2 regions of the Bacillus sp. 3255 genome follow, and region 1 is predicted to be linked to the other one. Evidence: predicted binding sites of a transcription regulator. Region 1 holds the regulator's gene; the other holds the start of a gene.

Region 1 (5,223 bases):
GCGACACCCTCGGCGAGCATGCTCTGGCTCATTTCTACGAATTGAAAGAGATCGAATGGGATATGTATAGAACGCAAGTTCATCAGTGGGAAAGAGATCAATATCTGTCCCTGTACTAGAACGAAGCGTAACAATTAGATAGATCAGCCCGTCAGTTACATGCTTGGCATGGACTGATGGGCTTTTTCATGCGAAGGAGCGGGAACGACGAATGGACAACTTTATGAAAAACTTAGAAAAATATGCCGAACTGGTTGTGAGAATCGGCGTTAATTTGAACAAAGGTCAAGACCTCATGATCGAATCGCCGATCGAGTGTCTGGAGTTGACGAGAATGATCGTCAAGAAGGCTTATGAAGCAGGTGCGAATTACGTTCAAGTGAACTGGCAGGATGATGTTGTGACCCGCAGCCGGTTGGCGTATGCCCACGACGATGCGCTTGATTATTATCCGAAGTGGCATACGGACATGCTGGAGCGCTTTGTCGAGAACGGCGGGGCTTTGCTGAATATCAAAGTGCCTGATCCTGATCTCTACGCGGGCCTTGATGCCGGCGTCATCTCCAGAGCTTCCAAAGCGGCGGCGACAGCGCGGTCCAAATATCAGCAGTATGTAAGAACGAGTACGTTCAGTTGGTGTTTGATCAAAGCCCCGACAACCGCCTGGGCCTCGAAAGTTTATGCGGATCTTCCGGAGGATCAGCGGGTGGAAGCGATGTGGGATGCGGTATTCCGCTTCAATCGCGTGTATGAAGATGATCCGGTTGCGGCATGGCGGACGCATATCGAGCAGTTGAAGCGCGTTCGGAAGGTGCTGAACGAGAAGCAGTATGCCGCGCTGCAATACCGCGCTGCGGGGACGGATCTGCGCGTCGAGCTGCCGGCGGATCATATCTGGCTGGGCGGCGATAAGGCGAACGCCAGCGGCATCCGGTTCGTTGCGAACATGCCGACGGAGGAAGTGTTCACGATGCCTAAGCGGACAGGCGTTCATGGGAAGGTTGCCAGCACGATGCCGCTTAATATCAACGGGGCGCTTGTCGATAAGTTCTCGTTCACCTTCGAGAACGGGAAAGTGGTGGATTACCAAGCCGAAGTCGGGTACGAGCACTTGGCAAGGCTGCTGGAGATGGACGAAGGGGCCCGTTATTTGGGGGAAGTCGCGCTTGTTCCCTACGATTCTCCGATCTCTAATGTGAAGCGGATCTTTTATAATACGGGAATTGACGAGAATGCCTCCTGCCACCTTGCCTTGGGCAGCTGCTATCCGATCAATATGAAAGACGGCGCCTCGCTGTCGAACGAAGAGCTGAAAGCCAGGGGAGGGAACACCAGCTTGATCCATGTGGACTTCATGGTTGGAACTTCCGACCTCGAGATCGACGGAGAGCTGCCGGACGGCCGCGTGGAGCCTATTTTCCGTGCGGGCAACTGGGCGCTTGCGTTTTAATTATTTGCTTTCAAAAAGCGTTCGTATGCTGTTCGTTAATTGTTCATTGTAGAGATAATAATGGCCGCCTGTGCTGTTCGGGGTGAAGCTGAATTTCACCTGTTTGTTCTCCAGCAGCGACACCGCGTATAGAAAGCCTGCACGGTCTTCTTGATTCGGATCCGGCTGGAATACCGTATCTCGTACTTGGTTGATCCATTGCTGCACGTTCGCCGGGTCGGTGAATGATTTCAATTCGCCGGTGGATCCGCTGCGGATTTCGATGGCATCTACCTTGGTCAGATCGCCCGGGTACAGCTCTTGGAGCGTCTTGGCGGTTAAGGGGGGAGCGGGATCGGCAGGATCGGCGGAGCCGCAGCTGGACAGCAGCAGGATGGTGAGCGCTAGGAGCAGCATGGTTGGGATTCTAGGAAGAATTCTGAAAGGGATACTGAAAGGGATACTGAAACGGATTCTCATGGGCGTGACCTCCGGGATCGGGTTATCATTCATTAAACGAACAGAAGCATGAAAATGTTCCCAATAAAAAGCGCTGAACGACTGGTTATTTAGTCGTTTTGGCGCTTTTTTGTTGGATCTTTAGCATAGCACACGCCCGAGCGGGTTAACTGGAATTTCTCCCGTTATTTAAGGGGAAAGAGGCTCCCGCCGCCAGTTAACTGGAAAATTTCCTGTTATTTCCACGGCATTTCCTGCAATCGACCTCGAATCGCTTTTTTTAGCGGGAGAAATTCCAGCTATTCACTCAGGAAGCCGAAACCAGGTTGAAATAACTGGAGCTTTTCCAGCTACCGGCCGGCAGGGCAAGGATGCCGGCTTCCAAGCAATTCCAAATAAAAAAGCCGCCTATTCAAGCCAGGCGGCTTTCTCTTACATATCTCTGAAAAGTCCGATAACGCGTCCGAGGATCGTGACGTTCTTCAATAGAATCGGCTTCAATGCGGAGTTCTCCGGCTGCAGACGAATATGGTCCTTCTCCTTATAGAAGCGTTTCACCGTCGCTTCGTCATCTTCCGTCATGGCTACGACGATGTCGCCGTTATTTGCCGTCTGCTGCTGCTTGACGATGACATAGTCGCCGTTATGAATGCCAGCTTCGATCATACTGTCCCCCATAACGCTGAGCATAAACACATTGTTGTCGCCGACCATGCTGACTGGCAGTGGGAAGTAGTCTTCGATGTTCTCCGTGGCCGTAATCGGCACCCCAGCAGTAACTTTACCTACGAGCGGTACGCGCGCAACGGATACGGCGAAATGCGTTTCTGCGCCGTCTAACCCGAGAATCTCGATAGCTCTAGGCTTCGTCGGATCCCGGCGGATCAAACCTTTCTTCTCAAGGCGCTCCAAATGGCCGTGAACCGTAGAACTGGAGGCTAGTCCGACAGCCTCGCCGATTTCGCGTACGGAAGGCGGGTAGCCCTTATCTTTCACTTCGTTCTTAATGTATTCCAAAATAGCTTGCTGACGCTGCGAAATCTTACTCAATAGTTATCACTCCAATACTGGGAATCATTACCCAAAGTATAACATAGAACCCGAGTTCGTACAAACATAAGTTCGAGAAAATCCGTTGACACAAACAAGTGTTCGTGTTATTCTAATACCAGAACAAATGTTTGGGAGATGATGAATCATGTATATGGCTTACACACAAAACAATCAATCACGCACACCTCATAGATCCGCTTCAGTGTCCGAAGTAATCACAACGATCAAACAACGTCACACGAAAGCAATGCTCCGCTTAGTAATTATTGTAATGATACTAGGCACTGTGTTCTCATTTGGTGCTATGGTACAAGCTTATGCGGCTTCCACGACAGCACCGACAGCACCGACAGCAAGCGTACCCGTTCACACGGTCTCCAAGGCGGAGGTGCACCAGAGGATCGTTATTCAAGCTGGAGATACGCTCTGGGCTATCGCGGAAGCGAATAAGCACAGCAATGAGAACGTACGTTCCTACATAGATAAGATTAAATCATTAAACCATCTTGCAACAAGTTCTTTGAATGAAGGGCAAGTGCTGTTGCTCCCCTAGCTCTCGGGCATAAACTGAATAGAGTAAGGACTGAAAGAGGCTTGGACATGATCCGATGGCTCTTTTTGTCGTTTTCTTGACAATCCCGTAGAGGGATGGCAAAGTAATAGTCATATTGACATTTGGACTGGAGGATCACTATGAGCGACAGTATGGAGAAAAACATCGAGCGCATCAATGAGCTAGCACGCAAAGCGAAAACCGTCGGCTTGACGGACGCAGAAATCGATGAACGCAATGAGCTCAGAAGAATTTATATCGAGGCTTTCCGAGGCAATCTTAAAGTTCAGCTTGATTCTATCAAGTTCACGGACGAAGAGTAATTGCTCGTTCACATAGAGACAACATTCAAAGGGGAAATGAATGATGACGTTGAAGGCTGTACTTTTTGATTTGGATGACACGCTGTTATGGGACGACCGTAGTGTGCAGGAAGCGTTCGATGCGACTTGCGAGGAAGCTGCGCGGCATGTGGCCGTTAACCCGGCGGAGCTGGAAGCTGCCGTTCGCAAAGAAGCCCGGGCCTTGTATGAATCTTATGAGACGTTCCCGTTTACGAAAATGATTGGCATTAATCCGTTCGAGGGACTATGGGCGAATTTCACGCAAGGCGAGAATGAGAATTTCCGCAAGCTGCAGCAATTAGCACCTGGCTACCGCACGGAGTCGTGGACCCGCGGGCTGCGCGCGCTTGGCATTGAAGACCGCGAGCTGGGGTACAAGCTTGGGGAGCTTTTCCCGGCAGAACGCCGCAAGCGGCCGCTCGTCTATGAGGAAACGTTCCGCGTTCTCGATGCGTTGAAAGGGAAGTACCAACTGCTCTTGTTAACGAACGGATCTCCCGATTTGCAGAAGGAAAAGCTGGCAGGCGTACCTGACATTTCCGGCTATTTTGACCACATTGTCATCTCCGGCGAGTTCGGGGTTGGGAAACCGGATGTATCCATTTTCCATCATGCATTAGGGTTGCTGGGGATCCAACCTGAAGAAGGCATCATGATCGGCGATAAACTGACAACCGATATTCTTGGTTCGGGCAGCGTCGGCATGAGGAACATTTGGATCAATCATCATGGCTTGCAAAGCGGAGATGAGATTGTCCCTGCGTTCGAGGTTTCCAGGCTGCAAGATATTTTGCCGATTATCGCGAACGTCTAGTCCGGCAAACAGAACAAAGCCCAACGGCGATTGGACCGAATGTCCAGTGCTGTTGGGCTTTGCTCTTATCATGTAATTAAGCTTTGATAAAGGACGGGTCATCCACGTTGTAAGCGACCCAGCCGTCTTTCTCAATGAACAGGCGGACAGCTACGATTTGGCGGTTATCCATCAAGGTGAAGAAATGGTTTGTGTTCTCAGGAACGGAGATCACATCGCCAGGCTCCAGCTCAACGTCGAAATAGCCGATTTCCTCGGATTTGATGATGAAGATACCTTTACCGGATACGATTGCACGGATCTCATCTTCCGTGTGCGTATGGACTTGTTCGAATTTCTTAAGCAAATCTTCAATGTTAGGCGTCGCATCGGACAGGGAAATGACATCCCAAATCTCGTAGCCGCGTCTTGCCGCCAAATCGCGGATTTCCGGCTCATAAGCCGAGATGATTTGCGCTTTCTCTTCGTCGCTCAGGACGAATTTCTCGCGAAGCGCCTCAGGAAGCTTATTTGTATCCCAATGTTCGTACACGACATTTTGACTATCCAGGAACGCTTTGACCTGCTCTTC
Region 2 (5,223 bases), on a different contig from region 1:
TTTGTTGAATAAAGTGAGCGAAGTGGAAGGCATCGAATGGGTACGTCTGCATTATGCCTATCCTGGCTTCTTCAGCGATGAATTAATCGAAGTCATGGCTACTAACCCTAAGGTTTGCAAATATATCGATATGCCGCTGCAGCACAGCGAGGATTCGATTCTGAAGCGGATGCGCCGTCCTGGCCGCCAGAAGGATACGCGTGAATTGGTGCGTAAGATTCGCGAAGCGATTCCGGATGTTGCTCTGCGTACGTCGCTCATCGTCGGTTTCCCGGGAGAAACGGAGCAAGACTTTGAGAATTTGAAAGAGTTTGTGCGTGAAGTGCAATTTGACCGTCTCGGTGTGTTCACCTATTCCAAAGAGGATGATACGCCAGCGGCGCGCTTGCCTGATCAAGTTCCGGACGATGTGAAGGAATATCGTGCGAACACGATTATGGAAATTCAACGCCAAATTTCGAATCTCCGCGGAGGTCGCCGCATCGGTCAAGAGATCGACGTGTTGATCGAGAAGTATGACGGCAGAAGCGACGTGTATGTTGGCCGCTCGCAATTCGATGCTCCGGAGATCGACGGAGAAGTATTCGTATCCAACGGCCATCAGCTGAAAATCGGTGAACTCGCCAAAGTTCGCATTACCCACTCTTATGAGTTTGACTTATCCGGGGAGGTTATTGCATGAACCTGGCCAACCGCATCACCGTGGCGAGGATATTACTAGTACCGATCATCATGTTTTTTCTCTTGATTAAGGTCAAATTTCCTCATATACGGATAGAGGAGTTTAGCATTACGTATAATCAAATTATTGCTGCTTTAATTTTCATTATTGCAGCGAGCACGGACAGCTTGGACGGTTACATCGCCCGCAAACGCAATCTTGTCACCAACTTGGGCAAGCTGCTTGACCCTTTGGCGGATAAGCTGCTTGTTACGGCTGTGCTCGTATCGCTCGTGGAAATGGATAAAGTGGATGCTTGGATCGTCATTGTCATCATCAGCAGGGAATGGGCAGTAACAGGACTACGCCAAATCGCGCTTCTGGAAGGGACAGTGATGGCGGCCAGCAAGTGGGGGAAAGCGAAGACGGCGGCTCAGATTACTGCCATCATTGCGCTACTTATCAATAATTTTCCGTTTACGTTTTTGCATATTCCCTTTGATGTCATAGCCAGTTGGGCAGCGGCCATCATAACGGTTTACTCAGGCATTGAGTATTTTGTCAAAAACAAACATGTCATAGACTTTTCAGAAAAGACACAATAGGGCGACCTATTGGTTTTTTTCTATTCAGGAGGCGGCTTGGATGAAAGCAGAAATCATCGCAATTGGAACAGAGCTCTTGTTGGGGCAAATCGTGAATACGAACGCCCAATTCCTGTCCAGGGAATGCGCAGCGATCGGTGTAGACATGTATTTCCAGACCGTTGTCGGAGACAACGAGCAAAGACTGCTGGAAAGCTTCAAATTAGCCGCCTCAAGGGCGGATGTGGTCATCTGTACGGGAGGGCTTGGGCCGACGCAGGACGACCTGACGAAGGATGTCCTAGCGGCGTACGCAGGCCGCCAGCTGCTTATCCACGAGCCGTCGATGAAGGCCATCGCGGAAATGTTCCAGAGCCGCGGCATCCATATGGTCGAAAGCAACAGACGCCAGGCACTGATGATCGAAGGCAGCGACCCGCTGTATAACGAGACGGGGCTGGCCGTCGGGAATGCCTTCACGTTCGAAGGGACGCATTTCATTCTTCTTCCCGGACCGCCCAAAGAAATGAAACCGATGTTCACGAAATATGCGGTACCTTGGCTTCGCGGGGTAATGAGTGAGGAAGTTCCGCTGTATTCCAAAATGCTGAAATTCGCCGGGATCGGCGAATCGAATTTGGAGCATGAATTAATAGACTTAATTCATGCCCAGACGGATCCTACCATCGCACCGTATGCCAAGGAAGGAGAGGTCACGATCCGCTTAACGACGCGGGCTCATACCGCGGATGAAGGGGAGCGGAAGCTGTTCGCGACCGAGCAGGAAATTCGCAGCCGTCTAGGCCAGCATATTTATGCCGATGAAGACGTCCCGATCGAAGCGATCGTGCTACAACTCCTTGGCGAGCAGCAGATGACGCTGGCCGTCGCCGAAAGCTGCACAGGCGGCTTGCTAAGCGATATGCTTACTTCGATACCCGGGAGCTCCCGATCGTTCCTTGGCGGAATCATCGTATACTCCAACGCGCTGAAGCATAAGCTGCTCGGCGTTCCGATGGAAGTGTTGGAAGGCGAAGGGGCGCCCGGCGCGGTCAGCCAAGAGACGGCGGAGCTGCTCGCCGAACATCTGCTGACGGTGACGGGAAGCGATTATGGCCTTTCTGTAACGGGAGTGGCTGGACCCGATCCTTCGGAAGGCAAGCCGGTAGGGCTTGTTTACGTGGGATTCGCTCAGAAGAATAGGGAAACGCAAGTATTCACGCTGCAGCTTTCCGGAAACCGCGAGTCTATCAAGCACAGAGCCGCCAAAAGCGCACTCTATCAACTCTGGAAACGCTTGAAAGAAAGCAAGAACTAGCCTATAATTGAAAGAGTGTTGACGGAAGAACCGTAGCAAAGCGATAACTTTGTTACGGTTTTTTGTTTGTTCGCGAAAAAGTCGAATGTATGTTCGAAAAAGTACTTGGCAAACACCCAAAAACAAGTTATCATATACCTATAATGATAGAAGGAAGTGAGTGTTTTGACAGATCGTCGCGCCGCACTTGATAATGCATTACGACAAATTGAGAAACAGTTCGGAAAAGGCTCCATCATGAAGCTTGGAGAGTCAACACATATGCAAGTTGAAACGATCTCAAGTGGTGCGCTAGCACTTGATATTGCGCTTGGAATAGGTGGATTCCCGAGAGGCAGAATTATTGAAGTATACGGCCCTGAATCTTCAGGTAAGACAACAGTAGCCTTACATGCCATTGCAGAAGTACAAAAGGTTGGCGGACAAGCAGCATTCATCGACGCGGAGCACGCCTTGGATCCTTCTTATGCAAGTAAGCTCGGCATTAACATAGATGAGCTTTTGCTTTCCCAGCCGGATACGGGGGAGCAAGCTTTAGAAATCGCAGAAGCGCTAGTACGAAGCGGTGCAGTAGATATCATCGTTATCGACTCCGTTGCGGCACTTGTGCCGAAAGCCGAGATCGAAGGCGAGATGGGGGATTCTCACGTAGGTTTACAAGCTCGTTTGATGTCCCAAGCTCTTCGTAAGCTTTCCGGTGCTATTAACAAATCCAAAGTTATTGCGATTTTCATTAACCAATTGCGTGAGAAAGTCGGCGTGATGTTCGGGAATCCAGAGACAACGCCAGGTGGCCGCGCATTGAAGTTCTACTCCTCGGTCCGACTGGATGTGCGTCGCGTAGAAACCATCAAACAAGGCAATGACATGGTTGGTAACCGGACAAGAATTAAAGTCGTTAAGAATAAAGTGGCACCTCCGTTTAAACAAGCGGAAGTCGACATTATGTACGGCGAAGGGATTTCGCGTGAAGGCAGTATTATCGATATTGCGACTGAGATGGATATCGTAAATAAGAGCGGTGCGTGGTACTCCTATGAAGGGGAGCGTCTCGGACAAGGCCGTGAGAACGCGAAGCAATTCTTGAAAGAGAATCAGGCCATCGCTGGAACTATTGAACAGAAAATTCGTGAGAACAGCAATTTAATTATTGCGGTCGGGCCGAACGTTGACGAGGAAGACGATGAGTTAGAAGCGGCTTTCGAATAAAGCTCGCATATATCATATTAGGGGAAGCACCTTTAACCTTGGGTTAGGGTGCTTTCGTTCATTAAGGAGCTGAAAGAACGTGGAGCGGGAAGAGCAGCAGCCGACTATCATTACCAAGGTTGAGAAGCAAAAGCGGGGCAAGCATCGTTATAATATATTTCTGAATGAAGAGTATGCGTTTTCGGTGCATGAAGATATTTTGATCAAACATCGCTTGGCGAAAGGGGAGAATGTCAATCTCCAAGAGATTGAAAAGATTATTGAGGACGAGGAGCGCAATAATGCTTATATGAAAGCAATTCGGGTGATCGGCCGGAGACCGCATTCGTCCAGCGAGTTGAAGCGCAAACTCAAAGAGAGCGGATACGAACTGCCGATTGTGGAATGGGTGCTCCACAAGTTAGATCAGCAAAAATATCTCAACGATGAAGAATTCGCGAAGATGTGGACGGAGAGCCGGGTCATCTCTCAGAAGAAAGGCCGCAATCTGGTTCGGCAGGAGTTGGAACAGAAGGGCATTCACAAGGACTTGGTGAAGCATGCATTGGAGCATATTAACCCCGAGGATGAGTTGGCGGGAGCGTTGAAGCTGGCCCAGACGAAGTGGAAGACGACGTCAGGAGAGCCATTCGATAAACGCAGGAAAACAGCGGCGTTCCTCATGCGAAGAGGTTATACGGGTTCCGTTGTCAACAAGGTGCTTAGCCAAATTAGCAGCGATGCAGGCGAGGAGGAATTTGAAATTTCCGACGACTACTTTTAATAGTTAATGCCATTAAACATGTGGCAGAATTAGTTAATGGCATTAACTATTTGAGGCGGTATGGAGCGACTGCCAAGTTCATCCGAGGACAATCGCTTGACAAGCTTCTTCGACAAAAGATAAAATAACAGTGTATATTTTCATAATGTATTCAAAATCATACTAATTTCATTGATTTTGAGGGGACAGCTGTAAAAACCGCCAATTTTTACGCTGTTGATTATGGATTATTAGCACTATAGTGCCTCTAAGGCGCGGTGCGCATTCCTTTAAGAGCCATTTGGGTATGTAATGAAAGTTTAACAATTAAAAATCGGATCAAAAAACCGAACGGAATCCCAGGCTAACACCTTGGAGAAACCAACGAGGAGGTGAACAAGATGATGACTTTCATCTGGATCGCGATCATTCTCATTGTTGGAGCTGCATGCTTAGGGATTGGTTATTTTATCCGTAAATCTCTTGCAGAAGCGAAAATTTCCAGTGCTGAAGAAGCCGCTGAGCAGATTAGAGAAGCTGCTAAGAAAGAAGCAGATGCACTGAAAAAAGAAACGGTTCTGGAAGCGAAGGACGAAGTGCACAAGCTTAGGTCCGAAGCTGAAAAAGACATTCGTGAACGTCGGAATGAAATTCAACGACAAGAAAGACGATTGTTGCAAAAAGAGGAATCGCTGGATAAAAAATTAGA

Evidence for each region. The regulator LexA, encoded in region 1, represses DNA repair genes until DNA is damaged. The targets are predictions, from matches to a motif close to CGAACATATGTTCG.
Region 2: recA (recombinase RecA) is a predicted target of LexA. The motif match lies at 2,646-2,659, and genes of this name have one in related genera.

What each region holds. Positions count from the first base shown of each region.
Region 1 covers NZ_JAVDUS010000013.1:101,423-106,645, forward strand. The annotation lists gene glnA (type I glutamate--ammonia ligase) at 1-119, shown strand, start outside; gene J2X61_RS19950 (aminopeptidase) at 212-1,450, shown strand; gene J2X61_RS19955 (hypothetical protein) at 1,451-1,909, opposite strand; gene lexA (transcriptional repressor LexA) at 2,321-2,938, opposite strand; gene J2X61_RS19965 (LysM peptidoglycan-binding domain-containing protein) at 3,213-3,494, shown strand; gene J2X61_RS19970 (DUF896 domain-containing protein) at 3,635-3,817, shown strand; gene J2X61_RS19975 (HAD family hydrolase) at 3,861-4,652, shown strand; gene J2X61_RS19980 (1,2-dihydroxy-3-keto-5-methylthiopentene dioxygenase) at 4,729-5,223, opposite strand, start outside.
Region 2 covers NZ_JAVDUS010000021.1:151,186-156,408, forward strand. The annotation lists gene rimO (30S ribosomal protein S12 methylthiotransferase RimO) at 1-682, shown strand, start outside; gene pgsA (CDP-diacylglycerol--glycerol-3-phosphate 3-phosphatidyltransferase) at 679-1,266, shown strand; gene J2X61_RS28195 (competence/damage-inducible protein A) at 1,307-2,563, shown strand; gene recA (recombinase RecA) at 2,729-3,772, shown strand; gene J2X61_RS28205 (regulatory protein RecX) at 3,852-4,535, shown strand; gene rny (ribonuclease Y) at 4,916-5,223, shown strand, end outside.